3 regions of the Rhodopseudomonas boonkerdii genome follow, and region 1 is predicted to be linked to each of the others. Evidence: predicted binding sites of a transcription regulator. Region 1 holds the regulator's gene; each other region holds the start of a gene.
What was found. Region 1 encodes PhoB, which activates phosphate uptake and scavenging genes when phosphate is short. Its sites were predicted from a motif close to TGTCATNNANCTGTCAT; they were not measured.
Positions count from the first base shown of each region.

Region 1 (10,133 bases):
CTGCGCAACGTCGATACGGCGCGAGTCCTGAAGTTTATTGCCGAGACCGAACCGCGGCTGATCGTGCTCTCGGCGCTGTCGGTGACCGCGGCCTACTTCACGCTGACTTTCTACGATTGGTTTGCCGTCCGCACCATCGGTCGTCGCGATGTTCCGTATCGCATCAATGCGCTTGCTGCTTTCACCAGCTATTCCATCGGCCACAATGTCGGCGCGTCAGTCTTCACCGGCGGCGCGGTGCGCTATCGCATCTATTCGGCATGGAATCTTTCGGCTGTCGATGTCGCCAAGATCGTGTTTCTCGCCGGCCTCACCTTCTGGCTCGGCAATCTCGCCGTGCTCGGCATGGGCATCGCCTATCATCCGGAAGCGGCGAGCGCGATCAATCAGGTGCCGCCTGCGGTCAACCGCATCCTCGCTTACGTCGTGCTGGCTGGCCTCGCCGGCTATGTGGTCTGGGTGTGGATGAAACCGCGCAGCGTAGGCCGCGGGCCGTGGTCCGTGGTGCTGCCAGGCGGACCGCTCACACTGCTGCAGATCGTCATCGGCATTGTCGATCTGGGATTCTGTGCGCTCGCGATGTACATGCTCGTGCCAGCCACGCCCGGCGTGGATTTTGTTACGGTGGCGGTGGTGTTCGTCGCGGCGACGTTGCTCGGCTTTGCCAGCCATTCGCCGGGTGGCCTCGGCGTGTTCGATGCCGCGATGCTGGTTGGTCTGGAAATGATGGACCAGGAGCAATTGCTGGCCGGAATGCTGCTGTTCCGGGTGCTTTATTACCTTTCTCCGTTCTTTATTTCAGTCATGCTCCTGACGTTTCGTGAGCTTATTGTCGGTGCGCGATCAAAAAAGCTGCAGCCGGTCGCAGCCGAAGCTCCGTCAGCTGTCGGTCGAACGTTGAATGATCATGGCGGTTCGACCACCTGACATGAGCGAGCGCCTGCAGTCGGATGACGCTGCCAAACGAGGCGCTGCTGAAAGAGATATTGCCCAGATGGCCATCGAAGCTTCCCCTCCATCGATGTTTTCCCCCTGGCCGGACCGGTTGCGGCACGCTGCGATCATCCTGCTGGTTGCAGCGCTGGCGCTTGCCGCCCTGGTGTTCTTTGGCGAGTTGACGCCGCTGCGCGCCGGAATCGTCTTTGCTTGCATCGCCGGAGCTGCGCTGGTGCCCTGGCGCCTGCATGACAGCGACATGAAGCGCGATGAGGCGCTGATCAATCCGGTCGAACAGCCCGCGGTACGTGCGGTGGTTGGCGGCATTCCGGACCCTGCCGTGCTGCTCGATCGTGCTGGCCGCGTGATACATCTCAACGCCGCCGCCGCCCAGTTGGCGCCGGCGCTGCGCAAGGGCGAGCTGGCGCAATTCGCGCTACGCTCGCCGGAAATCATCAGCGCGCTGCGCGAGGCGATCGCCAATACCGAGCCGCGCCGCACCTCCTATGTCGATCATGTGCCCGTCGACCGCTGGATGGATCTCGTGATCACGCCGGTGTCTGTCCCCACCGCCTTCGGCGGCAGCGATACCTGCATGCTGATGACCTTTCACGATCAGACGCCGATCCGCCGCGTCGAGGAAATGCGCGCCGATTTCGTCGCCAATGCCAGTCATGAACTGCGGACGCCGCTGGCTGCGCTGTCCGGCTTTATCGATACGCTGCAGGGCCCTGCCAAGGATGACCCGCGGGCCCGCGAGCGCTTCCTGGGCATCATGCACACCCAGGCCACCCGGATGGCGCGCCTGATCGACGATCTGCTGTCGCTCTCGCGCGTCGAACTCTCTGCCCATGTCCGCCCCGACACACTGATAGACATCCTGCCGATCATTCGTCAGGTCGGTGACAGTCTGGAGTTGATGGCCACCGAGCGCGGCGTGAAGATCGAGATGCATCTGCCCGAGGGCCCGGTGACGGTCGCCGGCGATCGCGAAGAATTGCTGCGGCTGTTCGAGAACCTGATCGAAAACGCCCTGAAATATGGCGCGTCCGGCGGTCGCGTGGAGGTCACCCTGGCGCATGCCTCGACCACCGACGGCGCTTCCGAAGTCCGCATTGCGGTGCGTGATTTCGGTCCTGGCATTGCGCCGGAGCATCTTCCCCGACTGACCGAGCGCTTCTACCGGGTGGATGTCGGCGACAGCCGCGCCCAGGGCGGCACCGGGCTCGGCCTGTCCCTCGTAAAGCACATCCTGAATCGTCACCGCGGTCGCCTGCTGATCGAGAGTGTGCCGAAGAATGGAGCGACGTTCACCGCGGCGCTTCCGGAAGCGAAGCCGGTGAATCCAGACGCCTGACGGTCTCGCTGCAGCACGGCTCTCCGCCTGTGCTTTATGTTGGCTGGAAGGGGAAATCTGCGTGCCTTTTTACGCCGATTTTCGCGGCCCTAGCCCATGCGACATGGCGTCACCATGCCATGTTCGCGTGCCCTGAGCGTCGTTCTCAGGAATACCGGATTCTTCCCATGGAAACATATTGTTAACCGTTGAAGCCCGGTCTGTTGCCGCGCGCAAGCTTTGTCATGATCGGGCGCAAAAACCTCGTTTCTAATGCGGACGGCGGTATAAAAATCCGACGAACGTTAATATTATCAATGGCTTGTCGTAGTCATCCAACTGTCATCCAACTATCATAAAAGGTCAACCGACCGCACCTACATGGGCGGAGTGAGCGCAATCGGGCGCATCTGTGCATCGCTCACGGCAAATTGGAGATACCCATGAAATTCCTCAAAGCGATCGTCGCTGCGGGCCTCGTGGCCGCCTCGACCTCGGCCTTCGCCGCCGACATCACTGGTGCCGGCGCGACCTTTCCGTTCCCGGTCTATTCGAAGTGGGCCGACGCCTATAAGAAAGAAACCGGCAACGGTCTGAATTATCAGTCAATCGGTTCGGGCGCCGGCATCAAGCAAATCCAGGCCAAGACCGTGACCTTCGGCGCTACCGACGCGCCGCTCAAGGCTGAGCAGCTCGAGAAGGACGGCCTGGTTCAGTGGCCGATGGTGATGGGCGCGATCGTTCCGGTCGTGAACCTCGAAGGTATCAAGTCGGGTGAACTCGTTCTCTCTGGCGAAGTTCTCGCCGACATTTATCTCGGCAAGATCAAGAAGTGGGACGATGCCGCGATCGCCAAGCTGAATTCGAAGCTGAAGCTGCCCTCGGCCGATATCACCGTCGTTCGTCGTTCGGACGGTTCGGGCACCACCTTCAACTTCACGGACTATCTCTCGAAGGCTTCGGCTGACTGGAAGTCCAAGGTCGGCACCGGCACCGCGGTCGAATGGCCGGTCGGCGTTGGCGCCAAGGGCAACGAAGGCGTTGCCGGCAACGTTGGCCAGACCAAGAACGCCATCGGTTACGTCGAATACGCCTATGCCAAGCAGAACAAGCTGACCTATGCCGGTCTGATCAACAAGGCTGGCAAGCCGGTGCAGCCGACCGTCGCCGCCTTCCAGGCTGCTGCTTCCAATGCTGACTGGGCCAAGGCTCCAGGTTACTACGTGATCCTGACCGATCAGCCGGGCGATGCTTCGTGGCCGATCACCGCTGCGACCTTCATTCTCATGCACAAGACCCCGACCGACAAGGCGGCGTCGGCTGAAGCGCTGAAGTTCTTTAAGTGGTCGTTCGAGAAGGGCGGCAAGGCCGCCGAAGAACTCGATTACATCCCGATGCCGGACTCGGTCGTCAAGCTGATCGAGAAGACCTGGTCTTCGGACATCAAGAGCTAAGCTGTGGCTCTTCGGCGGAGGAGAGGGGCATCTCTCCTCCGCTTCTTTCCAATTGATTTATTTCGTCTCTTTTCTTGATCGGACTTCGCGCCCTGGCAGGCCCATTCAGGGTGTCATGTTTCGGGTATCAGGTAGTAACTTAGGGGACTGGGCGTGGCAGATATGGCCGTACAGAGCTCTTCGATGGACGCCGCTGGACCGTATGATCGCGCCAAGGCGCTCAATGCATTCAAGACCGGCGACCAGGTTTTCTATTGGCTGACGCGCATTTCAGCGCTCTCGGTTCTGTTCATTCTCGGCGGTATCATCCTGTCGTTGATTGCCGGCGCATGGCCGGCGCTCAAGGAGTTCGGCTTTTCCTTTCTGTTCACGCAGCGCTGGGCGCCGTCCGCAGATCCGCCAGTGCTCGGCGCGCTCGGCCCGATCTACGGTACGCTTGTCACCTCGGTGATCGCCATGGCGATCGCCATCCCGGTCGGCATCGGCATCGCTATCTTCCTTACCGAATTGTGCCCGCAGTGGCTGCGTCGCCCGATCGGCATGGCCGTCGAACTGCTCGCCGGCATTCCCTCGATCATTTACGGCATGTGGGGCTTCTTCGTGCTTGGCCCGTTCCTGGCCAATCATTTTCAGCCCTTCATGATCGCGACCTTCGAAGGCGTACCAGTGCTTGGCACTATCTTCGCCGGTCCGCCGTCCTATCTCTCGCTGTTCAATGCTTCGCTGATCCTTGCCATCATGGTGCTGCCCTTCATTACCTCGATCTCGGTCGATGTATTCAAGACGGTGCCGCCGGTGCTGAAGGAGGCGGCTTACGGCGTCGGCTGCACCACCTGGGAAGTCGTCCGCAATGTCGTCATCCCCTATACCCGCGTCGGCGTGATCGGTGGCGTCATGCTGGCGCTCGGCCGTGCACTCGGTGAGACAATGGCGGTGACCTTCATCATCGGTAACTCGTTCCGTATCACCGGCTCGTTGTTCGGTCCCGGCACGACGATCTCCGCGGCCATCGCCTCGGAATTCGCGGAATCCGATGGCTTGCATCAGTCCGGCTTGATCCTGCTCGGCCTGCTGCTGTTCATCCTCACCTTCCTGGTGCTCTCAGCTGCTCGGCTGATGCTGCTGCGCCTCGAAAAGAAGGCTGGTAAGTAACATGAGCCTCAATCCGATTTACGTTTCGCGGCGTCGCAACGACAAGATCGTTCGCATTCTCTGCCTGGGTGCCGCTGTGTTCGGCGTTACCTGGCTGGCTCTGATTCTGTTCACGCTTTTCTATAATGGTATCGCGGGCCTCAGCGTCCAGATCTTCACCCAGAACACGCCGCCTCCCGGTTCGACCGAGGGCGGCCTGCTCAACGCGATCGTCGGTTCGGTCATCATGACCGTGATCGGCGTCGGCATCGGTGCGCCGCTTGGTCTGTTCGCTGGTACCTACCTCGCGGAATATGGCAAGCACGACAAGCTCACCTCGGTGATCCGTTTCATCAACGACGTGTTGCTGTCGGCGCCCTCGATCATCATCGGCCTGTTCATCTATGGCGCGGTGGTGGTGCCGATGCGGGGTTTCTCGGCCATCGCAGGCGCGCTGGCGCTTGCCGTGATCGTGATCCCGGTCGTGGTCCGCACCACCGAGGACATGCTCGGTCTCGTGCCCAACCCGCTGCGCGAAGCGGCTTCGGCGCTTGGGCTGCCGCGCTCGCTGGTGATCAAGCGGATCGCCTATCGTGCGGCACGTGCCGGCCTTATCACCGGCGTGCTGCTGGCGACTGCCCGCGTCGCTGGTGAAACCGCGCCGCTGCTGTTCACTGCCTTGAGCAACCAGTTCTTCAGCCTGGATCTCTCACGCACGATGGCCAACCTGCCGGTGACCATCAACAACTTCGTCCAGAGCCCCTACGAATACTGGAAGCAGCTCGCCTGGAGCGGTGCGCTGATCATCACCCTGACCGTCCTTGCCCTGAACATTGGCGCGCGCATTCTCGGCGCCGAGAGGAAAGCAAAATGAGTGATCTCTCTCTTTCCGCCGGCAATCCCGGCGTCTCGATGCCGTCGCTCATGCCGCAGACCGATGCGCGTCCCAAGGTCAGCGTGCGCGATCTGAATTTCTACTACGGCGAACACCACGCCCTGAAGAAGATCAACCTGAATCTCGCCACCAACCGCGTCACCGCCTTCATCGGGCCGTCGGGCTGCGGCAAGTCCACGTTGTTGCGCATTTTCAACCGCATGTATGACCTCTATCCGGGGCAGCGCGCGGAAGGCCAGGTCATGCTGGACAGCCAGAACATTCTGGATCCGAAGCTCGATCTCAACCTGCTGCGCGCCCGTATCGGCATGGTGTTCCAGAAGCCGACCCCGTTCCCGATGACGATCTATGAAAACATCGCCTTCGGTATCCGCCTGTATGAGAAGATTTCCAAGGCGGAGATGGATGTACGCGTCGAGAAGGCGCTGCGTGGCGGTGCGCTCTGGAACGAGGTCAAGGACAAGCTGAACGCCTCGGGCCTCAGCCTGTCGGGCGGCCAGCAGCAGCGTCTGTGCATCGCGCGCACCATCGCGGTGCGTCCGGAAGTGATCCTGTTCGACGAACCTTGCTCGGCGCTCGATCCGATCTCGACCGCCAAGGTCGAAGAACTGATCGACGAACTCAAGGATCAGTACACGATCGCCATTGTGACCCATAACATGCAGCAGGCGGCGCGCGTCTCCGACACCACCGCCTTCATGTATCTCGGTGAGCTGGTCGAATTCGATCAGACCAACAAGATCTTCACCTCGCCGAGCGACCGCCGCACTCAGGATTACATCACCGGCCGTTTCGGCTGACGCGATCAACTCGCGAGAGGATTGAGCTATGGCTTTTGAACATACGACTAAGGCCTTCGACGACGATCTTCAAGAACTGACCCGTCTCGTCGCCGAGATGGGAGGCCTCGCCGAGCGTCAAATCGTCGAATCCGTCGACGCCCTGATCCGCCGTGACGTAGCCCTGGGCGCGCGCGTGGTGGCGACCGACGCGGAAATCGACCAGCTGCAACGGATGATCGAAGAGCGTGCCGTTCTCACCATCGCCAAGCGTCAGCCGATGGCGGTGGACCTGCGCGAGATCGTCGGCGCGCTTCGCGTTGCCACGGATCTCGAGCGCATCGGCGATCTCAGCAAGAATATCGGCAAGCGTGTCAATGCGCTGGATAGCGATTTCCACCCGCTGAAGCTGATCCGCGGCCTCGAGCATATGACCGATCTGGTGAATACCCAGGTCAAGGCGGTGCTTGACGCCTATGCCGCGCATGACCTGCCGGCAGCGATGAGCGTATGGAAGGGCGATGAGGAAATCGACGCGATCTGTACGTCGCTATTCCGCGAGCTTCTCACTTACATGATGGAAGATCCGCGCAACATTTCGTTCTGCATCCATCTGATGTTCTGCGCCAAGAACATCGAACGGATTGGCGATCACGCGACCAATATCGCCGAGACCGTATTCTACATGATCGAAGGTCAGCAGATGGTCGACAAGCGTCCGAAGGGCGACATGACCAACTTTGCGACACCGGCGAGCTGAGGCTCGCCGCGACGTCCCTGAACGAAAGATAGGAACGAGCCATATGAACGCGCGCATTCTGGTAGTGGAAGACGAGGAAGCTCTGACCACACTGCTGCGCTACAATCTCGACGCCGAAGGTTACGATGTCGAGACGGTTGCCCGCGGCGACGATGCCGACACCCGCTTGAAAGAGCGCGTACCGGACCTCGTGGTCCTCGACTGGATGCTGCCGGGGTTGTCCGGCATCGAACTCTGCCGTCGCTTGCGGGCGCGGCCGGAAACCAAGGCGCTGCCGATCATCATGCTCACCGCCCGCGGTGAGGAGAGCGAGCGCGTTCGTGGCCTCGCCACCGGCGCGGACGATTACATCGTCAAGCCATTCTCCGTCCCGGAGTTGCTGGCCCGTGTGAAGGGTCTCTTGCGTCGTGCGGCACCGGAACGTCTTGCCACCGTACTTGCCTTCGGCGATATCGAACTCGACCGCGACAAGCGCCGGGTCGTCCGTGCGTCGCGTCCGATCGATCTTGGTCCGACCGAATATCGGCTGCTTGAGTTCTTCCTCGAGCATCCCGGCCGCGTGTTCAGCCGCGAACAGCTGCTCGACAGTGTCTGGGGCCGCGACATCTATATCGATGAGCGCACGGTCGACGTTCACATCGGTCGTCTGCGCAAGCTGCTCAATCCGGCCGGCGAGCCCGATCCGATCCGCACCGTTCGCGGCGCCGGCTATGCGCTCGATGATCGTTTCGACAAGGCGGCGGAGTAACTCTGCTTCCATACGGTTCGCCCTCATCCAGAGGAGCGGCCGTAGGCCGCGTCTCGAAGGATGGATACGGAACGCCCACAACTCATGGTTCGAGACGGCGCTGCGCGCCTCCTCACTATGAGGGCGGAGATGATGGCTCTTCCCGATAGCAAAATACGAAAAATGCCCGGCTCGTCGCCGGGCATTTTTGTTAGCTCATTACTCTTTCGCTTACCGCGGCGGCTTCGGTGCAGTGCGACGGCGATCCGCTGCCGGCTGATAGGCGATGCGCGAATGGTGCGCGCAGTAAGGAGCGCCCGCCACGGCCTTGCCGCCGCAGAAATAGAAATCGGAACTGGCCGGATCGCCGACCGGCCAGTGGCAGGTGGCGTCGCTGAGTTCGACGAGCTGCAGGCGTTGGCTGATCGGGATCACATTGTCGACCGCGATCGGATCCGGCTCCATCTCGACGTCGTAGTTGTGCGCCAGCGCAGTGTTGCCACGGGCCACGGGGCGCGGCATTCGCACCATTTGGGCCGGTCGCGGCTTGCGCGGGCGCGGCGCGGCGGACGAAGGGCTCTTGGCGCGGCCGGACAGGCCGAGCCGATGCACCTTGCCGATCACGGCGTTACGGGTGACGTTACCGAGTTCCGCTGCAATCTGGCTGGCGGAAAGGCCGCCCTCCCAGAGTTTCTTCAGCTGTTCGACGCGATCGTCGGTCCAAGTGATTACCGTCATCGCCAAATCCCTTCGTAGGCGTCGGGCCGGATCGGCTCCGACGCTGCGACTTGAAATCGTCAAAAACCTCGCTGTCAGAATCCCTTAGCGCTCACCGGATGCATGACTGCTTCCGGCCTTACGCCGTACCGATAGTGTATAAGGGTCTACTGCCGCACGAGATGTCGTATCCGACAAGCCAAAAACTACATGATGCCGCGACTCACGCGCAAGAGTCGGCCGAGTCACATCCACATGCTTTGTGTCAACCAAGCAGAAAAAGCGGCTTTTTGTGCGCCCCGGGGTGGCTTGAAAGCCACTATGCGCGGTTGACACCCCGGGTGGCCCCCATAGAATATCGCGCGCGTGCCGCCCGAGAAGGGCGGCACGTTTCGTTTTGAGGGTCCGCTGCCCCGTGTCGCACTGTTGTCATCGATAGTGCCCGACATCGGTGGGGGCCACAGGCTGATTGATCGGAACCGTTATGACCAGCAACGCACCATCCTCGCAAATTTCTCAGGCTCACCTTCTGCCTGTCTTCGCGCGCGCAGATGTGGCGTTCGAGCGCGGTGAGGGGGCCTGGCTGATCTCGACGACCGGCGAGCGCTATCTCGATTTTACCAGCGGTGTTGCGGTCAATTCGCTCGGTCACGCGCATCCGCATATGGTCGCAGCGCTGCAGGAGCAGGCCACCAAATTGTGGCACATGTCGAACCTGTTCAAGAGCCCGGATGGTGAGCGCCTCGCCGCGCGGCTTTGCGAAAATTCGTTCGCTGATTTCGTGTTCTTCGCCAATTCGGGTGCGGAAGCGATGGAGTGCGCGTTGAAAGTGACGCGGCACTATCATTTCTCCAAGGGGCATCCCGAGCGCACGCGCATCATCACCTTTGAAGGCGCGTTCCACGGCCGCACGCTCGGCACGCTCGCCGCGACCGGCGCCGCCAAGTATCTCGAAGGCTACGGGAAACCGCTGGAAGGCTTCGACCAGGTGCCGCTTGGCGATCTCGATGCGGTGAAGGCGGTGATCGGTCCGGAGACCGCCGGCATCCTCATCGAGCCGCTGCAGGGCGAAGGCGGCGTGCGGGCTGCGTCCAATGTGTTCTTCAAGGCGCTGCGCGAGCTGTGCGACAAGAATGGCATCCTTTTGATCTTCGACGAGGTGCAGACCGGCATGGGCCGCACCGGCACGCTGTTCGCCTACCAGCGTCTTGGCGTGACGCCGGATGTGATGTCGCTGGCCAAAGCACTCGGTGGCGGTTTCCCGATAGGTGCTTGCCTTGTCACCGCCGCTGCGGCTGAAGGCATGGCGCCGGGCTCGCATGGCTCCACCTTCGGCGGCAATCCGCTCGCCGTCGCGGCGGCGAACTCCGTGCTCGATGTGATGCTGAAGCCCGGTTT
Region 1 covers NZ_CP036537.1:640,300-650,432, forward strand. The annotation lists gene E0H22_RS02985 (lysylphosphatidylglycerol synthase domain-containing protein) at 1-927, shown strand, start outside; gene E0H22_RS02990 (sensor histidine kinase) at 995-2,293, shown strand; gene pstS (phosphate ABC transporter substrate-binding protein PstS) at 2,716-3,726, shown strand; gene pstC (phosphate ABC transporter permease subunit PstC) at 3,880-4,878, shown strand; gene pstA (phosphate ABC transporter permease PstA) at 4,880-5,731, shown strand; gene pstB (phosphate ABC transporter ATP-binding protein PstB) at 5,728-6,552, shown strand; gene phoU (phosphate signaling complex protein PhoU) at 6,581-7,291, shown strand; gene phoB (phosphate regulon transcriptional regulator PhoB) at 7,335-8,039, shown strand; gene E0H22_RS03025 (GcrA family cell cycle regulator) at 8,250-8,756, opposite strand; gene E0H22_RS03030 (aspartate aminotransferase family protein) at 9,220-10,133, shown strand, end outside.

Region 2 (10,133 bases), 670 kb from region 1:
AACCAGCGCGCGATCACCTATCGCAAGCTCCACGACATTCCGGAAAGCTGGGGCACGGCCGTCAATGTGCAGGCCATGGTGTTCGGCAATATGGGCGATACCTCGGCCACCGGCGTCGCCTTCACGCGAAATCCGTCGACCGGCGAGAGCAAGCTGTACGGCGAATTCCTGATCAACGCGCAGGGCGAGGACGTCGTCGCCGGCATCCGCACCCCGCAGGACATCACCGAGGAAGCGCGCATCGAGTCGGGCTCCGACAAGGCGTCGATGGAATCGGCGATGCCGGAGGCCTTCAAGGAGCTGACCCGCATCTACAAGCAGCTCGAGAAGCACTACCGTGACATGCAGGATCTCGAATTCACGGTGGAGCAGGGCAAGCTGTGGATGCTGCAGACCCGCAACGGCAAGCGCACCGCCAAGGCCTCGATCCGCATCGCGGTCGAGCTCGCCAATGAAGGCGTGATCTCGCAGAAGGACGCGGTGACCCGCATCGATCCCGCAGCGCTCGACCAGCTGCTGCATCCGACCATCGATCCCTCCGCCGAGCGCGACGTGATCGCGACGGGCCTCCCGGCTTCGCCGGGCGCTGCGTCGGGTGAGATCGTGTTCTCGTCGGATGAAGCGGCAAAACTGCAGGCCGATGGCAAGAAGGTCATCCTGGTCCGTATCGAGACCTCGCCGGAAGACATTCACGGCATGCATGCTTCGGAAGGCATCCTCACCACCCGCGGCGGCATGACCTCGCACGCGGCAGTGGTCGCGCGCGGCATGGGCAAGCCCTGCGTCTCCGGCACCGGCGCCATCCGCGTCGACTACGGCCGCGGCACCATGTCGATCGGCGGCCGCGTGTTCAAGGCGGGCGACATCATCACCATCGACGGCTCCACCGGCCAGGTGCTGGCTGGCCGCCTGCCGATGATCGAGCCGGAACTGTCGGGTGAATTCGCGACCCTGATGGGCTGGGCCGACAAGGTCCGCAAACTCAAGGTCCGCGTCAACGGCGATACGCCGGAGGATGCCCGCACCGCCATCAAGTTCGGCGCCGAAGGCATCGGCCTGTGCCGCACCGAGCACATGTTCTTCGAAGAGACCCGTATCCGCACCGTGCGCGAGATGATTTTGGCTGAAGACGAGCAGGCGCGTCGTGCCGCGCTCGCCAAGCTTCTCCCGATGCAGCGCGCCGACTTCGTCGAGCTGTTCGAGATCATGCACGGCCTGCCGGTCACGATCCGTCTGCTCGATCCGCCGCTGCACGAGTTCCTGCCGCACACCCAGGGCGAGATCGAGGAAGTCGCGCGCGTCATGAACACCGATCCGCGCAAGCTGGCGGATCGTGCGCGTGAACTCGCCGAATTCAACCCCATGCTCGGCTTCCGCGGTGTGCGTCTGGCGATCGCCTATCCGGAGATCGCGGAGATGCAGGCGCGCGCGCTGTTCGAAGCTGCGGTCGAAGCCGCCAAGCGCACCGGCGACGCGGTGGCGCTGGAAGTGATGGTGCCGCTGATCGCCACCAAGGTGGAGTTCGATCTCATCAAGGCGCGCATCGACGTCACCGCCCAGGCGGTGAGCAAGGAAACCGGCGGCAAGCTGAACTACACCGTCGGCACCATGATCGAATTGCCGCGTGCCGCGCTGATGGCGGGCGAGATCGCCGAGACGGCGGAGTTCTTCTCCTTCGGCACCAACGATCTTACCCAGACCACGTTCGGCATCAGCCGCGACGACGCCGCGAGTTTCCTTGGCACCTATATCGCCAAGGGCATTCTTACCGTCGATCCGTTCATCTCGGTGGACCGGTCAGGCGTGGGTGAACTGGTGAAGATCGGCGTCGAACGTGGCCGCAAGACCCGCAAGGGCCTCAAGATGGGCATCTGCGGCGAACACGGCGGCGATCCCGCTTCGGTTGCCTTCTGCCATGAGATCGGTCTCGATTACGTATCGTGCTCGCCCTACCGCGTGCCGATCGCCCGCCTCGCCGCAGCACAGGCGGCGCTCGGCAAGGAAGTCGCCAGTCAGGCGTAAGCGTGGTTGGGAGTGAGTTTGAAACGGCCGGGCAATTGCCCGGCCGTTTTTTGTTGGCATCGACACGCCGAAGCCAGCAATCTCCCTCCCCGCTGCGCGGCTACGCCGCTGGAGGGAGGGCGCGTAGTCGCACGGTTGTTCCTATTTTGTTCTTGACAATATTCCTCTCATTGCCCTATATCCCTCCCGTCTTGTTCGCGAGGGGCGCTCTCATGAGGCGTCTTTGAGCGGGGCGAGATGCGGCGCCTGCGGGCGGGGGAGGACGTATCCCTCGCACTCGGGAGGCCTGGGGTCACCGTCCGGGCCCACTACGGGGCTCTGCCGCTTGCGGCTGGACGGGTGCGGATGACGGCTGGCGAAAGCCGGTCCGATGGCAGGGCACCTGCCAGCTTCCAGTACCCGGAAGCACGGTCCCTCGGCCAAAAACCGTCGCGGTGGCACGCCGTCAGGCGTTGCGCGGCCGGCCAGCACTGGCGATCCAGTGCGCACCGATCGCGTCAGAAACCACCCCTCGCGCCTGGCGGCGTGCCGCCTCCCCTCATGTCTTCGAGGGGAGACCTGCTCACACCTCGGACGCGCAAGCGCCGCGAGAATGCGCATTCGCGCGTAACCACAAGGGGACAGATGCCACAAGCGCCCGCGTTATTGTTTCGTTCGCTGTGCCCCGCGGCTATCAAGGCGACATGACCGTGTCCTCGATTCGCGCGCCTGTCCGCATCATCGGTATCGATCCCGGCCTGCGCCGCACCGGCTGGGGCGTGATCGAGACCGAAGGCAACAAGCTCACTTATATCGCCTGCGGATCGGTGGAGCCCGAGGAAGGCCTGCCGCTGGCAAATCGCCTGCTTGGCATTCACGAAGGTCTGACAAAAGTGCTCAACCAATTCCAGCCGACCGAGGCTGCGGTGGAGCAGACATTCGTCAACAAGGACGGCGCGGCCACGCTGAAGCTCGGCCAGGCGCGCGGCATCGCCATGATGTCGCCGGCGATGTTCGGCATCGAGGTGGCCGAATACATGCCGAACCTCGTCAAGAAGACCGTGGTCGGCGCCGGCCATGCCGACAAGAACCAGATTCAGGTGATGCTGAAGATCCTGTTGCCGAAAGCCGAGTTCAAACGTGCCGACGCCGCCGATGCGCTGGCGATCGCCATCACCCACGCGCATCACCGCGCCAGCGCCATGCTGCGAAAGGCGGTGCTGGCGTGATCGGAAAACTAAAAGGTCTCATCGATTCCTATGGTGAGGATTATGTGATCCTCGACGTGCAGGGCGTGGGCTATCAGGTGCATTGCTCCGCGCGCACGCTGCAGGCGCTGCCGCAGGCTGGCGGAGCAGCTGTGCTCTCCATCGAGACCTATGTGCGGGAAGACCAAATCAAGCTGTTCGGCTTCCGCTCCGACATCGAGCGGGAATGGTTTCGCCTGCTGCAGACCGTGCAGGGCGTCGGTGCCCGTGTCGCACTCGCAGTCCTCTCGACACTGCCGCCGGCCGAGCTCGCCAATGCCATCGCGCTACGCGACAAGGCAGCCGTCGCGCGCACGCCGGGTGTCGGCCCGAAGGTCGCCGAACGCATCGTGTCTGAACTGAAGGACAAGGCGCCGGCTTTCGCGTCGGTCGATCCCGTCGTCGCACAACTCGCCGGCGCCGTCGCCGATGAAAACGCGCCGCGCGCCGTCAGCGATGCCATCTCCGCGCTCGTCAATCTCGGTTACGGCCAGCCGCAGGCGGCTGCCGCGGTCGCATCGGCATCGCGCAGCGCCGGTGAGAATGCCGAGACGGCGATGCTCATTCGTTTGGGTCTGAAGGAACTCGCGAAGTGACGGAGCGTAGCGAAGTCATTCCGGAAACCGCTGCGCGGCAGCGGTTATCCGGAATCTGTCGGTGTGCTAGGCTGTCCGCATGAATACGCCACCCAATCGCCTGATGACACCGGAGCGGCGCTCCGACGATGTCGGCGACACCGCCCTTCGCCCGCAGGCACTGTCCGATTTCGTCGGACAGGCACAGGCGCGTGCCAATCTGCAGATCTTCATCGACGCCGCCCGCAAGCGCGGCGAGGCGCTCGATCACACGCTATTCGTCGGCCCGCCCGGTCTCGGCAAGACCACGCTGGCGCAGATCGTCGCCCGCGAGCTCGGCGTCGGTTTTCGCGCGACGTCGGGGCCCGTCATTGCCAAGGCCGGCGACCTCGCCGCGTTGCTCACCAATCTCGAAGAACGCGACGTGCTGTTCATCGACGAAATCCATCGCCTCAGCCCGAATGTCGAGGAAGTGCTCTATCCCGCGATGGAGGATTTCCAGCTCGATCTCATCATCGGTGAAGGCCCGGCCGCGCGTTCGGTGAAGATCGAGCTGGCGAAATTCACCTTGGTTGGCGCCACCACGCGCGCGGGTCTTCTCACCAATCCGCTGCGCGACCGTTTCGGCATTCCGCTGCGGCTGAATTTCTACACCATCGACGAACTGGAAAAGATCGTCACCCGTGGCGCCCGCGTGCTGCAGATCGGCATGACGCCCGAAGGGGCCAACGAGATCGCGCGTCGTGCCCGCGGCACGCCGCGCATCGCCGGCCGCCTGCTTCGCCGCGTCCGCGATTTCGCCTCCGCGGCCGATGCCGCCGCCATCGATCGCAAGATCGCCGACCATGCCCTGAGCGCGCTCGAAGTCGATAGTGCCGGCCTTGATGCCATGGACCGCCGCTATCTCACCGCCATCGCCATGAATTATGGCGGTGGCCCCGTCGGCGTCGAAACCATGGCCGCCGCGCTGTCCGAACCGCGCGACGCCATCGAGGACATCATCGAGCCTTATCTGATCCAGTGCGGTTACCTCCAGCGCACCCCGCGCGGACGCCTGCTGACCTCGCACGCGTTCAAGCATCTCGGATTGGCGGAGCCGAAGCGCGATGTCGGGCAGATCGGGCTGTTTGGCGGGGAGGAGGATTGAACGATGAACGCAGTTTCCAATCCGCTCGACGGCATTATCGCCGATGGCATCCACCGCATGCCGGTGCGGGTCTATTACGAGGACACCGACTTCTCGGGCATCGTCTATCACGCCAATTACCTGCGTTTCATGGAGCGCGGGCGGACCAACTATCTACGGCTGCTCGGCGCCGATCAGCATGCATTGTTCGCTGAAGCTGAGAACGAGGCGCCGGGTTTTGCCTTCGTCGTCCGCGCGATGCAGCTCGATTTCCTCAAGCCGTCGAAGATGGACGATCTGCTCGACGTGCTGACGCGCCCGCTCGACGTGAAGGGCGCCTCGATCACGCTGCATCAGGAAGTGCGCCGCGGCGATGAGCTGCTGCTGGAAGCCAGGGTAAAGGTCGCTTTCGTCTCCGGCGGCCGCGCGCGGCCGATCCCGAAGGCGCTGCGAACAGCCATGAAGGCCGATCAGCTTTAGCGATCGGGCGATAGGCGAGACGCCATCGACTCTTTAAAATTCGGGACTACACTTCGGTTAAAAATCGAAACCGAGGTGTCTCATGTCCCGTCCACCATTCCCGCCATTCACCCGCGAGACCGCCGCCCAGAAGGCTCGCATGGCCGAGGATGCCTGGAATTCGCGCGATCCGGTCAGGGTATCGCTAGCCTATACCGAGGACTCTACCTGGCGCAATCGTGGCGAGTTTTTCCAGGGCCGTCCGGCGATCGTCGAATTCCTCACCCGCAAATGGGCGAAGGAACACGACTATCGCCTGATCAAGGATCTCTGGGCCTTCGATAATAATCGCATCGCCGTGCGCTTTCAGTACGAATGGCACGACGACAACGGCACCTGGCATCGCTCCTATGGCAACGAGCAGTGGGAATTCGACGAAGCCGGCCTGATGCGCCGCCGCGAGGCAAGCATCAACGATGTCGTGATCGCGGAGAAGGATCGTCGCTTCCTGTGGCCCGCGCCGGGCCCGCGGCCAGCGGATGTCCAAGGCCTTGGCGCCGATCCGTTCTGATTACAGCGGGCTGTTGTCGATGACGAATTCCACGCGCTCCGCCACGAAGCGGGAATGCGTGAAGTGCAGCGGCGTGCCATCGGCGTCGACATCGAGAGAATCGACGACCAGGATGGGACGTCCCAGCGCGACACCGAGACGTGTGGCATCGGTCGCGTCGATGATCCCCGCGGTGACGCGGGTCGAGGCTCGGCGATAGTCCTTGATGTCGTAATGCGCCAGCGCCTTCGTCATCGAACGCACGCGCTCATAGACCTTGCCGAAATCGGGGAAACGCTCCGCTGACAGCCAGTTGGTGCCGACGCAGATCGGCGTCTTGTCGGCGAGGCGCAGTGCTTCCAGGCGAATCAGCGGTGCGCCGGTCTTCAGGCCGAGTTGCCGGGCCAGTTCCCGTGTCGCTACGTCGTCCGAGGCGCCAATCAGCTGGCCCGCGGGCTCGCGGCCGCCGGCACGGGCGTTTTCCGAAAAGCGCGTGCGCGACCGCAGTGGATAAGCGAGCTTCGGTGCCTCTACATAGGTGCCGCTGCCGCGCTCGGCGCGCACCAGTCCGCGTTCGGCCAGCGTTGCCAGTGCACGGCGTACGGTGTGGCGATTGACACGATAGGTGTCGGCCAGCTCGGTTTCGCCAGGCAGTTTTTCGCCGGCTGGAAAACGGCCATCGGCGATACCGCGCTCGATGCCATCGGCCACATGCCGCCACAAGGCGACGCCGGTCGGCTTGTCTTGAATGGTCACAAATCAGTCCCTGAATGTCCGTCGCATCAGCGATAGCGAAAAATCATGTCGCTGTCACGAAACGGTCATTGCCTCCTTCTATGAAGTTGTCTAGTAAACCATACAACTTGTCGAGCGATGGTGACATGATGCAAACCCCTTCAAGCGACCTGCAGGCGCGGCGCCAAGAGGCAATGGGCGTACTTGGGCATTCTCCAACGGCGGACATCGCTCGGCGTTTCGCCGATGTCGCCGTGCCCGATCACGAACAGTTGCGAACTCCGGAAAACGGTTTGGTGATGCTGCGCGGCCGTATTGGGGGCGACGGTGCGCCATTCAATCTCGGCGAGGCGACGGTATCGCGCGCCGCGGTGCGCCTCAGCTCGGGCGAAGTCGGTTTCGGCTACACGCTCGGTCGCGATGGCACCAAGGCGCAGCTGATCGCGCTATGCGATGCGCTGATCCAGACATCTCAATTCGCCAGCGCCGTAGAGGCGAAGGTCCTTGCTCCGCTGCGTATGCGCGTCGTCGCGGAGCGCAAGCGCAGGGCTGAAGAAACCGCGGCCACCAAGGTGGATTTCTACACGCTCGTGCGCGGGGAGAGCTGACATGACAACAGTTGCAGAAATGCCGGCCGGCTTCGCCGACAAGGTTCTCGCCGCGCAGTCCACCTTTCGTACGGTGATGGATGCCATGGCGCGTCCTGGCAGCGTCCAGCTCGTTCGCGCGGTGTCTGGCGTGCCGGCACCGATGATGCGCGGGGCGGCAGCAATCGCGCTGACATTGTTCGATCAGGACACGCCGGTCTGGCTCGATGGGAAACTGGCAGCATCGGAAGACGTGGCGAAGTGGATCAAGTTTCATACCAGTGCGCCTGTAATTGCGGACTCCGCTGCATCCAGCTTCGCGGTGATCGCCGATCCCATCAATCTACCCGCCTTCGATCGTTTCGCGCTCGGTTCTGGCGAGTATCCGGATCGCTCGACTACCATCATTCTGCAGGCCGTGAGCCTGAGTGTCGGTCCGGCCTATGAGCTGAGTGGGCCTGGTATCGATGGCGCGACAATACTGCGTGCTGCGATTGGTGTGCCCGATCTGGTTGAGCGTCTCGCCGCGAATGCAAAGCTATTTCCGCGCGGCATCGATCTGTTGCTCGTCTCCGGCGAGTCCATTGTCGCCTTGCCGCGCACCACGCGTATCAGGATGCGGGAGGGCTGAATATGTATGTTGCTGTCAAGGGTGGCGAACGCGCCATCGAAAATGCCCATCGCTTGCTGGCGCATGAGCGCCGTGGCGATCGCAGTGTGCCGGAAGTCTCGCTGGATCAGATCTCCAATCAGCTCGGTCTTGCGGTCGACCGCGTGATGACCGAAGGCTCGCTCTACGATCGCGAGCTGGCTGCGCTCGCCATCAAGCAGGCGCGCGGGGACATGATCGAGGCTATTTTCCTGCTGCGTGCCTTTCGCGCGACGCTGCCGCGCTTCGGCTCGAGTGAGCCCGTCGATACGTCGAAGATGCAGGTGCGCCGCCGTGTGTCCTCGACCTTCAAGGACATGCCGGGTGGGCAGGTGCTCGGCCCGACCTTCGACTATACGCATCGTCTGCTCGATTCCGCGCTGATGGGCGAGGGATCGCCGGACCTTCCGAATGTCGTGGCCGATGCGGAGCCGGGTATTATGCCACGCGTCACGGACATTCTCGGCCGCGACGGTCTGATCGAGCAATCACCTCCCGAAGATCCGGAACAGCCCGTCGGTGATCTCACGCGCGATTCGCTCAGCTTTCCGGCCGACCGCGATCTGCGCCTCCAGAACCTCGCCCGTGGCGACGAGGGTTACTTGCTCGCGCTCGGTTACTCGACGCAGCGCGGCTATGGCCGCAACCATCCCTTCGCCGGCGAAATCCGCCTCGGTGAAGTCGAGGTCGAATTCGTGGCTGAGGATGTTGGCTTTGCGGTGCCTCTGGGGTCGATCACGTTGACCGAGTGTCAAATGGTCAATCAGTTCAAGGGCTCCGACACCGAGGCGCCGTGCTTTACCCGCGGCTATGGTCTGGCCTTCGGTCAGTGCGAACGCAAGGTGATGTCGATGGCGCTCGTGGATCGCGCGCTGCGTGCGCGTGAACTTGGCGAGGAAATCAAGGCGCCGGCGCAGGACGAGGAATTCGTGCTGTCGCATTCCGACAATGTGCAGTCCACCGGCTTCGTCGAACACCTCAAGCTGCCGCATTACGTGGACTTCCAATCCGAGCTCGGTCTGCTGCGCAAGCTGCGCAGGGAGTTCGCCGAGGCCAATGAAGCGCCAGAGCCCATGCAGGAGGCTGCGGAATGAACGCGCCGTCTTACAATTTCGCCTATCTCGACGAACAGACCAAACGGATGATCCGTCGCGCGATTCTGAAAGCGATCGCGATCCCCGGCTATCAGGTGCCGTTTGCGTCCCGCGAAATGCCGATGCCTTACGGCTGGGGCACGGGCGGCGTGCAGGTCACCGCGTCCATTCTCGGACCGGATGATCAGCTCAAGGTCATCGACCAGGGCTCGGACGATACGACGAACGCGATCTCGATCCGCAAATTCTTCGAGAAAACAGCGGGTGTTGCAGTTACTACGAGCACGCAGGACGCGACGGTGATCCAGACGCGCCATCGTATTCCGGAAGCAAAACTCGGCGCGCAACAGGTGCTGGTTTATCAGGTACCAATTCCCGAGCCGCTGCGTTTTCTGGAGCCGCGCGAGACCGAGACGCGGCGCATGCACGCGCTCGGCGAATATGGCTTGATCCATGTGAAGCTCTATGAAGACATCGCCCGCTTCGGTCACATCGCCACGGCCTATGCCTATCCGGTCAAGGTCAATGCACGCTATGTGATGGACCCGTCGCCGACGCCGAAATTCGACAATCCCAAGATGGACAATTGTCCGGCCTTGCAATTGTTCGGTGCCGGCCGCGAGAAGCGCATCTATGCGATCCCGCCTTACACCAAGGTGCAGTCGCTGGACTTCGAGGATCATCCGTTCGAGCCCTACAAGCACAAGGCTTGCTGCGCGCTCTGCAACGCAGAGGATTCCTATCTCGACGAGGTTGTCACCGACGACCAGGGCAGCCGCATGTTCGTCTGCTCCGATACCGACTACTGCGAGACGCGGCAGGCGCAAGGCCATCGTGGGGTTGAAAACGCCGCTCCTTATGCGGAGAACCGTCATGCTTGATCGCACCACGACATTGCAGGACGACGCGCCGTTGCTGATCGCTGAAGGGCTCGGCAAGACCTATGGCAAGCTGCAGGCCTGCCGCGACGTTTCCTTCAAGCTCTATCCCGGCGAAGTTCTCGCCATTGTCGGCGAAAGCGGCTCGGGCAAATCGACCCTGCTGCAGCTTCTCTCGGCGCAGCTCGCGCCGAACACCGGCCGCGTGTCCTATCGCATGCGCGACGGCGTT
Region 2 covers NZ_CP036537.1:1,309,933-1,320,065, forward strand. The annotation lists gene ppdK (pyruvate, phosphate dikinase) at 1-2,022, shown strand, start outside; gene ruvC (crossover junction endodeoxyribonuclease RuvC) at 2,706-3,230, shown strand; gene ruvA (Holliday junction branch migration protein RuvA) at 3,227-3,844, shown strand; gene ruvB (Holliday junction branch migration DNA helicase RuvB) at 3,924-4,970, shown strand; gene ybgC (tol-pal system-associated acyl-CoA thioesterase) at 4,974-5,429, shown strand; gene E0H22_RS06110 (nuclear transport factor 2 family protein) at 5,512-5,979, shown strand; gene phnF (phosphonate metabolism transcriptional regulator PhnF) at 5,980-6,714, opposite strand; gene phnG (phosphonate C-P lyase system protein PhnG) at 6,840-7,301, shown strand; gene phnH (phosphonate C-P lyase system protein PhnH) at 7,303-7,911, shown strand; gene E0H22_RS06130 (carbon-phosphorus lyase complex subunit) at 7,914-9,023, shown strand; gene E0H22_RS06135 (alpha-D-ribose 1-methylphosphonate 5-phosphate C-P-lyase PhnJ) at 9,020-9,904, shown strand; gene phnK (phosphonate C-P lyase system protein PhnK) at 9,897-10,133, shown strand, end outside.
Region 2: the regulator PhoB is predicted to act here: its motif matches at 6,767-6,783, upstream of phnF (phosphonate metabolism transcriptional regulator PhnF).

Region 3 (10,133 bases), 470 kb from region 1:
AGGTAGTGGGCCTGCTCGGCGACGCTCAGCTCGACGTCGCCGCCCGCCAGCGCAATCGTTCCGCCAGACGGCATAAGCAGCCCCGCAATCAGCCGCAGCAGGGACGTCTTGCCGGCGCCGTTGGGACCCACCACCGCCACCGCCTCGCCCGCCAATGCCTCGAAATCGAGGCCTGCAAACACCTCGCGGCCTGCGCGCACGCACCGCAATCCCTGGCCCGCCAGCCGCATCGTCACCCTTCCATAGCCCACTGATTTGGTTCAGAAGTCCCGCGGCGTTGTTGCACCATTTCGCAGGGCTGCAAACGATTGTCGCTGTGGCGGTGCCTCTAGAAAGATTCTATAAGCCCGGCATTGATGCAGCACACAATCGGCGCCCGCAAGCGAACGGCCACGCCGCCGATGGTGTTTCGGCACCCCGCCCGGGGTGTCTGTCAACTGGATTGGGACCCCTTCACATGACCTCGCTCGACAGTTTCAAGTGCCGCAAGACCCTCAAGGTCGGCACCAAAACATACGTCTATTACAGCCTGCCCCAGGCCGAAAAGAACGGCCTCACCGGCATCTCGAAACTGCCCTATTCGATGAAGGTCCTGCTCGAGAATCTGCTGCGCAACGAAGACGACCGCACCGTCAAGAAGGCGGACATCATCGCCTTCTCCAAATGGGCCAGGAAGCGCAAGCTCGAACACGAAATCTCGTTCCGCCCCGCCCGCGTGCTGATGCAGGACTTCACCGGCGTTCCGGCCGTGGTCGATCTGGCCGCGATGCGCAACGCAATGCAGGCACTGAAGGGCGACCCGAAGAAGATCAACCCGCTGGTCCCGGTCGATCTGGTCATCGACCACTCGGTGATCGTCAACTTCTTCGGTGACAACAAGGCGTTCGGCAAGAACGTCGCCGAAGAATACAAGCAGAACAAGGAACGCTACGAGTTCCTGAAGTGGGGCCAGAGCGCCTTCTCGAACTTCTCCGTGGTGCCGCCCGGCACCGGCATCTGCCACCAGGTCAATCTCGAATATCTCGCCCAGACCGTCTGGACCAAGAAGCAGAAGATGAAGGTCGGCCGCACCACCGGCACCTTCGAAGTCGCTTATCCGGACACGCTGGTCGGCACCGATTCGCACACCACGATGGTCAACGGCGTCGCCGTCCTCGGCTGGGGCGTCGGCGGCATCGAGGCGGAAGCTGCGATGCTCGGCCAGCCGCAATCGATGCTGCTGCCTGACGTGGTCGGCTTCAAGCTCTCGGGCCAGCTCAAGGAAGGCGTCACCGCCACCGACCTCGTGCTCACCGTCACCCAGATGCTGCGCAAGCTCGGCGTGGTCGGCAAGTTCGTTGAATTCTACGGCCCCGGCCTCGACTATCTCTCTGTCGCCGACAAGGCGACCATCGCCAACATGGCCCCGGAATATGGCGCGACCTGCGGCTTCTTCCCGGTCGACAGCGAAACCGTCGACTTCCTCAAGACCACCGGCCGCAAGGCTGCGCGCGTCGCGCTCGTCGAAGCCTATGCCAAGGCGCAGGGCCTGTATCGCACCGCCAAGTCGCCGGATCCGGTGTTCACCGAAACGCTGAAGCTCGATCTCGGTGACGTGGTGCCGTCGATGGCCGGTCCGAAGCGTCCGGAAGGCCGCGTCGCGCTGCCTGCCATTGCGGAAGGCTTCGCAACCGCGCTGGCCGGCGAATACAAGAAGAGCAACGCCACCGAACGCTTCAAGGTCGAAGGCAAGAACTTCGATCTCGGCCATGGCGATGTCGTCATTGCCGCCATCACCTCCTGCACCAACACCTCGAATCCGAGCGTGTTGGTGGCCGCCGGCCTGCTCGCCCGCAATGCCGTCGCCAAGGGCCTGAAGGCCAAACCGTGGGTGAAGACCTCGCTGGCGCCGGGCTCGCAAGTCGTCGCCGAATATCTCGCCAATTCGGGCCTGCAGCTCGATCTCGACAAGGTCGGCTTCAACCTGGTCGGCTTCGGCTGCACCACCTGTATCGGCAATTCCGGCCCGCTTCCGGAAGAGATCTCGAAGTCGATCAACGAGAACGGCATCGTCGCCGCCGCCGTGCTCTCGGGCAACCGTAACTTTGAAGGCCGCGTCTCGCCCGACGTGCAGGCGAACTATCTCGCCTCGCCGCCGCTGGTCGTCGCCCATGCCCTCGCCGGCACCGTGACCAAGAACCTCGCGGTAGAGCCGATCGGCGAAGGCAAGGATGGCAAGCCGGTCTATCTGAAGGACATCTGGCCGACCGCGCAGGAAGTGAATGCCTTCATCAAGAAGTACGTCACCTCGACGATCTTCAAGAAGAAGTACGCCAACGTGTTCGACGGCGACAAGAACTGGCAGAAGATCAAGACGGTGGAGAGCGAGACCTACAAGTGGAACATGAGCTCCACTTACGTGCAGAACCCGCCCTACTTCGAAGGCATGAAGAAGGAGCCCGCGCCAACCACCGATATCGTCGGCGCACGCATCCTGGCTCTGTTCGGCGACAAGATCACCACCGACCACATCTCGCCGGCCGGTTCGATCAAGCTCACCTCGCCCGCCGGCAAGTATCTGTCGGAGCATCAGGTGCGTCCCGCCGACTTCAACCAGTACGGCACGCGCCGCGGCAACCATGAAGTGATGATGCGCGGCACCTTCGCCAATATCCGCATCAAGAACTTCATGATGCAGGGCGCCGACGGCAACGTGCCGGAAGGCGGCATGACCAAGCACTGGCCCGACGGCGAAGCGATGTCGATCTACGATGCCGCGATGAAGTATCAGGCCGAGCAGGTGCCGCTGGTGATCTTCGGCGGCGCCGAGTACGGCAACGGCTCGTCGCGCGACTGGGCGGCCAAGGGAACGCGCCTGCTCGGCGTTCGCGCCGTGATCACGGAGAGCTTCGAGCGCATCCACCGCTCGAACCTTGTCGGCATGGGCGTGTTGCCGCTCACCTTCGAGAATGGCTCGTCCTGGAAGAAGCTCGGCCTTAAGGGCGACGAAAAGGTCACCATCCAGGGCCTCGTCGGCGATCTCAAGCCGCGCCAGCAGCTGATCGCCGAAATCACCTCGCCCGATGGCTCGGTGCACAAGGAGCCCCTGCTCTGTCGCATCGATACGCTCGACGAGCTGGAATACTATCGTAACGGCGGCATCCTGCACTATGTGCTGCGTCAGCTCGCCGCGTAACCCGCAGCGGCTGTGACGTCGTGCCTCACCTCGAAGTGAGTGGCTAGTGATTGGAAGGCGGCCTAAGAAGGGCCGCCTTCTGCATTTGGCATGATCCCGAAAAATGGATTCGGTTTCGGATCAGATCATGCTCCGGCGTGATCGGCGGCACGATTGTTTTGATATCCATCGAGCGACACCTGTCCGGTTCGCCTGTATCTGGTTTGTCCAACTTCGAACGCGACACGTCTTGATGAAATCTCTCCGTGACACACCTCGATGGACTGGCGCTCTCGGAGCCTGCATCGCCGTCATGTTCGGTCACAACGCGTTCGCCGCAGGCACACAGACGCAGCCGCGCGCCGTCGTCGAGCTGTTCACCTCGCAAGGGTGCTCATCCTGCCCGCCGGCGGACCGGATCATTGGCGATCTTGCCCGGGATCCCTCGGTGATCGCGCTGAGCATGCCGGTCGATTACTGGGACTATCTCGGCTGGAAGGACACGCTGGCCGATTCGCGCTTCAGCGCGCGCCAGAAGGCCTACTCTCAGATGCGCGGCGATCGCGACATCTATACGCCGCAGGCGGTCGTCAACGGCGCGACGCAGGTCATCGGCAGCGACGCGGCAAAAATCAAGGATGCCATCGGCGCCACCAAGCAGAGGACGTCGGTGATGACGGTGCCGGTGTCGATCTCCGTATCCGGCAAGCATGTGAACGTCACCGTCGCCGCGTCCACCGAAGCATCCAACTACAACCACGGCGAGGTATGGATCTGTTCGGTGTCGAGGTCGGTACCGATTACGGTCGGCCGCGGCGAGAATCGCGGACGCGAACTCACTTACTACAATGTGGTTCGCAACTGGCTGAAGGTGGGCGACTGGAACGGCAGCGCCGCCAGCTGGACGGTGCCGCTGGAGAATGTGTCGCGCGACGGCGTCGATGCGGCGGTCGTCTATGTGCAGGACGGCTCGCGCGACAGGCCGGGCCCCATGCGCGGCGCAGCGTTTACCTCGCTGCAATAAATCCCGCTGGCAAAAATCCCTCATTGTCGTTGAGCGCGGTCGCTCGACGTGCACAGCCGGACCGACCGGATGGCCCCCCAAAAAAGAAAAGGACCAACTTACGTTGGCCCAGTGGGGATTTATCTACTCTCTGCGCAGGGCCCGATCCCGTCGACCACGGGGGGCTGGGGGCTGAGGAATCCGAGACCGAAAGAACCGGACCCGACGCAGTGTCTCTTTGTAGAAAGTCACAAGGGCGTCCGATGGGCCAAAATTGGGCGGCAATAAGATTCGCCTAACGTTCCCGTGACGGGAGGTTTCTACTGCCCGCTTCACGGCCCGGCCCTTGCGGCGAATGACAGATGGCGCAATCATGTAGGTGATGTGACAGGAGGCGCCGATGCACATGATTCCGGGAGACAATGACCCCGTCGCGAATCGCACGACGACAGGCCCGGCGCCCGCGCCTGTCGTCAGCTTCAACCGCATCGAGCTCAGCCGAATCCTCAATCTCTACGGACGCATGGTCGCCGACGGCGAGTGGCGGGACTACGCGATCGATTTTCTGCGCGACCGCGCCGTGTTTTCGGTATTCCGCCGCTCCTCGGAAATGCCGATCTACCGGATCGAGAAGGATCCGAAACTGACACGCAAACAGGGCATGTACAGCGTGATCTCCGCCACCGGCATGATCCTCCGCCGCGGGCATGAACTTGACCGGGTGCTGCTGGTGATCGATCGCAAGCTGGCTGTGGTGTGATCTCTGGGGCCATCGCCGGCGCGTAGCGACCGCGGAAGTGTTAGGGCAGCGTCCCGCTGCCGTCGCCCAGTGCGCGTTGCATCGCTACGGTGTCGAGCCAGCGGCCGAATTTGAAGCCGACATCCGGGTGGGTGCCGATCATCTGGAAGCCGGCATTGCCGTGGACGGCGATCGAGCCGGCATTGGCGCTGTCGCCGATCACCGCGATCATCTGCCGAAAGCCTTTTGCCTCGCAAGCCTCGATCAGCGCCGCGAGCAGCTTGCCGCCGATGCCGCGGCGCTGCGCCGCCGGGGCGAGATAGATCGAATCCTCGACCGTGAAGCGGTAGGCGACACGCGGCCGGTAGGGACCGGCATAGGCGTAACCCAGCACCTGATCGCCATCGGTTCCCACGAAATAGGGAAAGCCGCCATTCGCCAGCGTCTCGAAGCGCCTTGTCATCTCGGCGAGATCCGGCGGATCGATCTCGAAGGTCGCGGTGCCGTGAAGAACCGCGTCTTCGTAGATGGCAGTGATGGCGGGAAGGTCAGCGGCAGTCGCCGCGCGGATGCTGATCTCGGTCATGGTGGAACCGTAAGTCTGCCCCGGACAAAAGAAAAGCCCCGGCTTTTGGCCGGGGCTTCGATCGTTTCCGCGACGCGCGGAACTTACTCTCTCTGTCCGAGCAACTGCAGCAGCAGCGTGAACAGGTTGATGAAGTTCAGGTACAGCGACAGCGCGCCGGTGATGGCCGCACGTTCTGCGATATCACCACCCTGCGAGGCGTAGCCGTAGATGTAATCGTTCTTCAGGCGCTGGGTGTCGTAGGCAGTGAGGCCTGCGAAGATCAGCACGCCGACCACCGAGACGACGAACTGCAGCATCGACGACGCCACGAAGATGTTCACGATGCTCGCGATGATGATGCCGAACAGGCCCATCAGCAGGAACGAGCCCATGCCCGTCATGTCACGCTTGGTGGTGTAGCCATAGAGGCTCAGCGCACCGAACGAGGCCGCCGTGATGAAGAACACACGCACGATCGAGGTGTGGGTGTACACCAGGAAGATCGACGACAGCGACACGCCCATCAGCGCCGCGAACACCCAGAACAGGAGCTGCGCGGTGGCCGGCTTCAACCGGTTGATGCCGAAGGAGATGGCGAACACCATCACCAGCGGGGCGGCGATGAAAACCCACTTCAGCGGGCTGGCGAACATGTAATAGCCGAACGCCGACAGGTGGGTCGAACCGACCCGGGCGACGGCGTTGGAGGCGTCGGTGACGGCGCCCATATACACGCCCAAAGCGGCGAAGCCGGTAATGGCCAGGCCGATGGTCATGTAGTTGTAGATGCGCAGCATGTAGGAGCGCAGGCCTGCATCGACCGCGGCGGTGTCACGCGTGGCGGCACGGCCGAAGGGAGAGGCGTAGTTACGGTCTAGATCCGACATGGTCGAAACCTCGATAAGTTGTCCAGGCGCCCGCAAAGGGTGTGCGTCGCTGGTTCGAATTGTATCCCAGATTCAACGCCGTTCGGGATGAAAATCTCGACACAAACGCTGAAGGCCTGACCCAAAGGGTATGTGGTAAACTAACACATTCGCTGCAAGCTTCCACGCGTGGCGGAATGTCGCTCCGCAACAGATCTGCGCGAAACCGGGTCAACCGTCTCGTCGCGAGCGTCGGTCGATTCTCCATGGTTTGGACCGAATCGCGCACTGCAGTGACCGCATGATACCGAAACGGGTCACAAATTCCGCAATACGGTGGCAGGCTTCCGGGTCAGGGCTACCAACGTACCCAGCAGACCGAGGCCCACTGTGACAATAAGCGCCGCCAGCACGACGCCGGCTGCGCTGCCGGCCTGCCATGCGAAGCTCAGATTCATCAACCGCGTGACGATCAGCCATGCCGCCACCGACCCAGCGATGACGCCGAACACCGCGGTGGCGAAGCCGATCATCAGATATTCGAGCGCATAGGCGCCAAGCAGACGTGCGCGGGTGGCGCCGAGTGTCTTCAAGATGACGGCGTCATAAACGCGGTGGCGATGGCCGGCGGCGAGCGCGCCTGACAGCACCAGGATCGCCGACAGCAGCGTCACCGCGCTGGCACCGCGGATGGCGAGCGTCAGATTGGTGATCACCGCCCCGACCGTATCGAGCGCTTCGCGCACCCGCACCGTCGTCACCATCGGAAAGGCGTCCGCCACCGCCTTCACCAGCGCGGCATCCTGGGCGGGAGCGCCCTGCGGCTCGGTCAAGGTCGCGATATGCGTATGCGGCGCACCACGGAACGTGTTCGGCGAAAACACCAGGACGAAGTTAATTCCGAGACTCTGCCAGTCGACACTGCGCAGGCTGCCGATCCTGGCCGAGATGTCACGGCCCAGAACATTCACCACAACATCATCGCCGAGCTTGAGACCGAGGCCATCGGCGAGCTTCTTCTCGAACGACACCAGCGGGGGGCCACTGTAGTTCCTCGGCCACCACTCGCCTTCCACCACCCTCGATCCACGCGGAATCTCATTGGTGTAACTGATGCCGCGATCGCTCTGCAGCACCCATTCCGCATCGGTCGAGGGCTTGAGATCCTCCGCCTTGACGCCGCGCGCGGCCACAATGCGACCGCGCAGCATCGGCACTTCCTCCACCGTCGATTGCGGCTGCTTGTCCTTGAGGAACGTCGTGAAGCGATCCGCATCGGTGGAGGGGATATCGATGAAATAGAACGACGGCGCCTTCTCCGGCAACGAGGCCATGAACTGGCGGCGCAGATTGCCGTCGATCTGGGTCACGGTCACCAGCACCGTGAGACCAAGGCCGAGCGATAACACGACCGAGGGTGTCAATGCACCCGGCCGATGGATATTGGCGATGGCGAGCCTCAGCATGGTCATGCGTGGACGCGGGAGTTTCCGGGCAATGGCCATCAGCATGCCGGCGATCCCGCGCAGCAAAACAAACACCACAAACGACGACAACACGAAGATGGCGGCGATACGCTTGTCATAGGCAAGCCCGATCACGATGGCGATCAGCACCGAAACGACCAGTGCCATCCAGGCGATGTAGCGTGCCTGCGGCCGCTTCGATTCGGTATGCGCAGCATCGCGGAACAGCGCTGCGACGGGAACATCATGCACCCGCGCCAGCGGCCACAGGCCAAAGGCAAGCGCGGTCAGCAACCCGTAAAGCAGCGACAGTGCCAGCGCACCGGGATGCAGCGCTGGAACCACCGGCAGCGGCAGCAGATGGCCGAACAGCCCCACGATGGCGAAAGGCAGCATCGCGCCCAGCGCGAGACCGATCAGCGAGCCAATCACCGCGAGCACCATCACCTGCGTCAGATACACCGCGAACACGTCGCGGCCGGTGGCGCCGAGCGCCTTCAGCGCGGCGATCACCTCACGGCGCCGGTCGATATGGCTCCGGACCGCATTGGCAACACCGACGCCGCCGACAAGAAGCGAGGCAAGGCCGACCAGGGTGAGGAACTGGGTGAACCGCGAAATGCTGCGCTCGAGCTGCGGCGAGGCATTGTCGCGCGAGCGGATTTCCCAGCCGGCCTGCGGCAGCTGGCTGCGGACATCGTCGGTCAGGATTTTGGCGGCACGATCACCGCTGTCCGGCAAGCGAACGCGATAGGTCCATCGGACGAGGCTGCCGGGCTGCAGCAGCGCGGTGGCGCGCAGCGCATCCGCGCTGACGAGGAAGCGCGGTGCGAAACCGACACCACCCGCGAGCTTGTCCGGTTCAGACTCAACGACGCTGCGAATCTGGAAGGTCGCACTGCCGACGTTGACGCGATCGCCAAGTTGGAGGCCGAGGCGCGCGAGCAACGTCGCGTCGGATGCGGCGCCATAGGCGCCGTCGCGCTCGGCCAGCAAATCGGAAACCGGCATCTCCGGCGTCAGTTTCAAGCGGCCGAGCAACGGATAAGCGTCGTCCACCGCCTTCATCTCGACCAGCGCGAGATTTCCGTCCGACGCACGAACCATGCCGCGCAGCGTCGCCGCGACGGAGACATCGCCACGCTGGCGCAGGAAGGCGATTTCGTCCGGCTTCGCCTCGCGCTGCATCAGCGAGAAAGCGACATCGCCGCCGAGCAATGTGCGGCCCTCGCGAGCAAGGCCGTCATGCAAACTCGCCGCGACCGAGCCGACCCCGGCGATCGCCAGCACACCGAGTGCGATACATGCGATGAAAACATAAAAGCCGCTGAGAGCGCCGCGCAGTTCGCGAAGCGCGTAACGCAGAGCCACCGACGGGCCGCGTGTCGGCGCGGGATTGTCGGTCATGACCGCCATCAAGCCGTCTCGATACGTCCGGAACGCAGGCGAACCACCCGGTCGCAACGTTCGGCGAGTCCATGGTCATGGGTGACCAGCACCAGCGTCATGCCGCGCTCGGCGTGCTGCGCGAACAGGAGGTCGACGATCTGGCCGCCGGTATTTTCGTCGAGATTGCCGGTCGGCTCATCCGCGACGAGGATGGCCGGATCGGGCGCGAGCGCACGCGCCAGCGCGACACGCTGCTGCTCGCCGCCGGAAAGCTGGCGCGGATAATGGTGCAGACGGGCGCCGAGACCCACCGCCTCCAGCTCCGCCGCCGCGCGCGCGCCAGGATCGGGATGGCCGGCAAGCTCCAGCGGCACGGCGACATTCTCCAGCGCCGTCATGGTCGGGATCAGATGGAAGGACTGGAAGACGATACCGACGTGGCGACCGCGAAAGCGCGCCAATCCGTCCTCGTCGAGATCATTGAAAGCCGTGCCATTGACCACCACCTGACCTGAGTCAGGCCGCTCCAGCCCCGCCATCACCATCAGCAGCGTGGATTTGCCGGAGCCCGACGGGCCGATCAACCCGATCGCCTCGCCCGGCCCCACGCGCAGGTTGATATCCTTGAGGATATGCACGCGCGCTGCACCCGTGCCGAGCGACAGGTTGAGGTTGGAAATGGAAATGGTGTCCGGCGCAGTGCCGGCCAAGGATGGGGTATCGATGCGCGTGTCCATGTCGGTGTCATATGGCACTTCATTTGCGGCGGTCGAGAGGTGGTTTCGCAGGTTTGTGTGCCTGTTGTTTGCCGGATGGCTCGTCATGATGCCGCAGGCACGGGCCTCCGCGCAGACCCCCGCCGCCCCCGTAAAGCTGGTGGTGCTTGGGGACTCGCTGAGCGCAGGCTACAATCTGCCGGCCGCGGCGGCGTTTCCGGTCCGATTGCAG
Region 3 covers NZ_CP036537.1:173,649-183,781, forward strand. The annotation lists gene ccmA (heme ABC exporter ATP-binding protein CcmA) at 1-230, opposite strand, end outside; gene acnA (aconitate hydratase AcnA) at 458-3,175, shown strand; gene E0H22_RS00810 (DUF1223 domain-containing protein) at 3,408-4,178, shown strand; gene E0H22_RS00815 (DUF2794 domain-containing protein) at 4,558-4,917, shown strand; gene E0H22_RS00820 (GNAT family N-acetyltransferase) at 4,958-5,482, opposite strand; gene E0H22_RS00825 (Bax inhibitor-1/YccA family protein) at 5,566-6,351, opposite strand; gene E0H22_RS00830 (ABC transporter permease) at 6,648-9,212, opposite strand; gene E0H22_RS00835 (ABC transporter ATP-binding protein) at 9,212-9,922, opposite strand; gene E0H22_RS00840 (arylesterase) at 9,921-10,133, shown strand, end outside.
Region 3: the regulator PhoB is predicted to act here: its motif matches at 4,531-4,547, upstream of E0H22_RS00815 (DUF2794 domain-containing protein).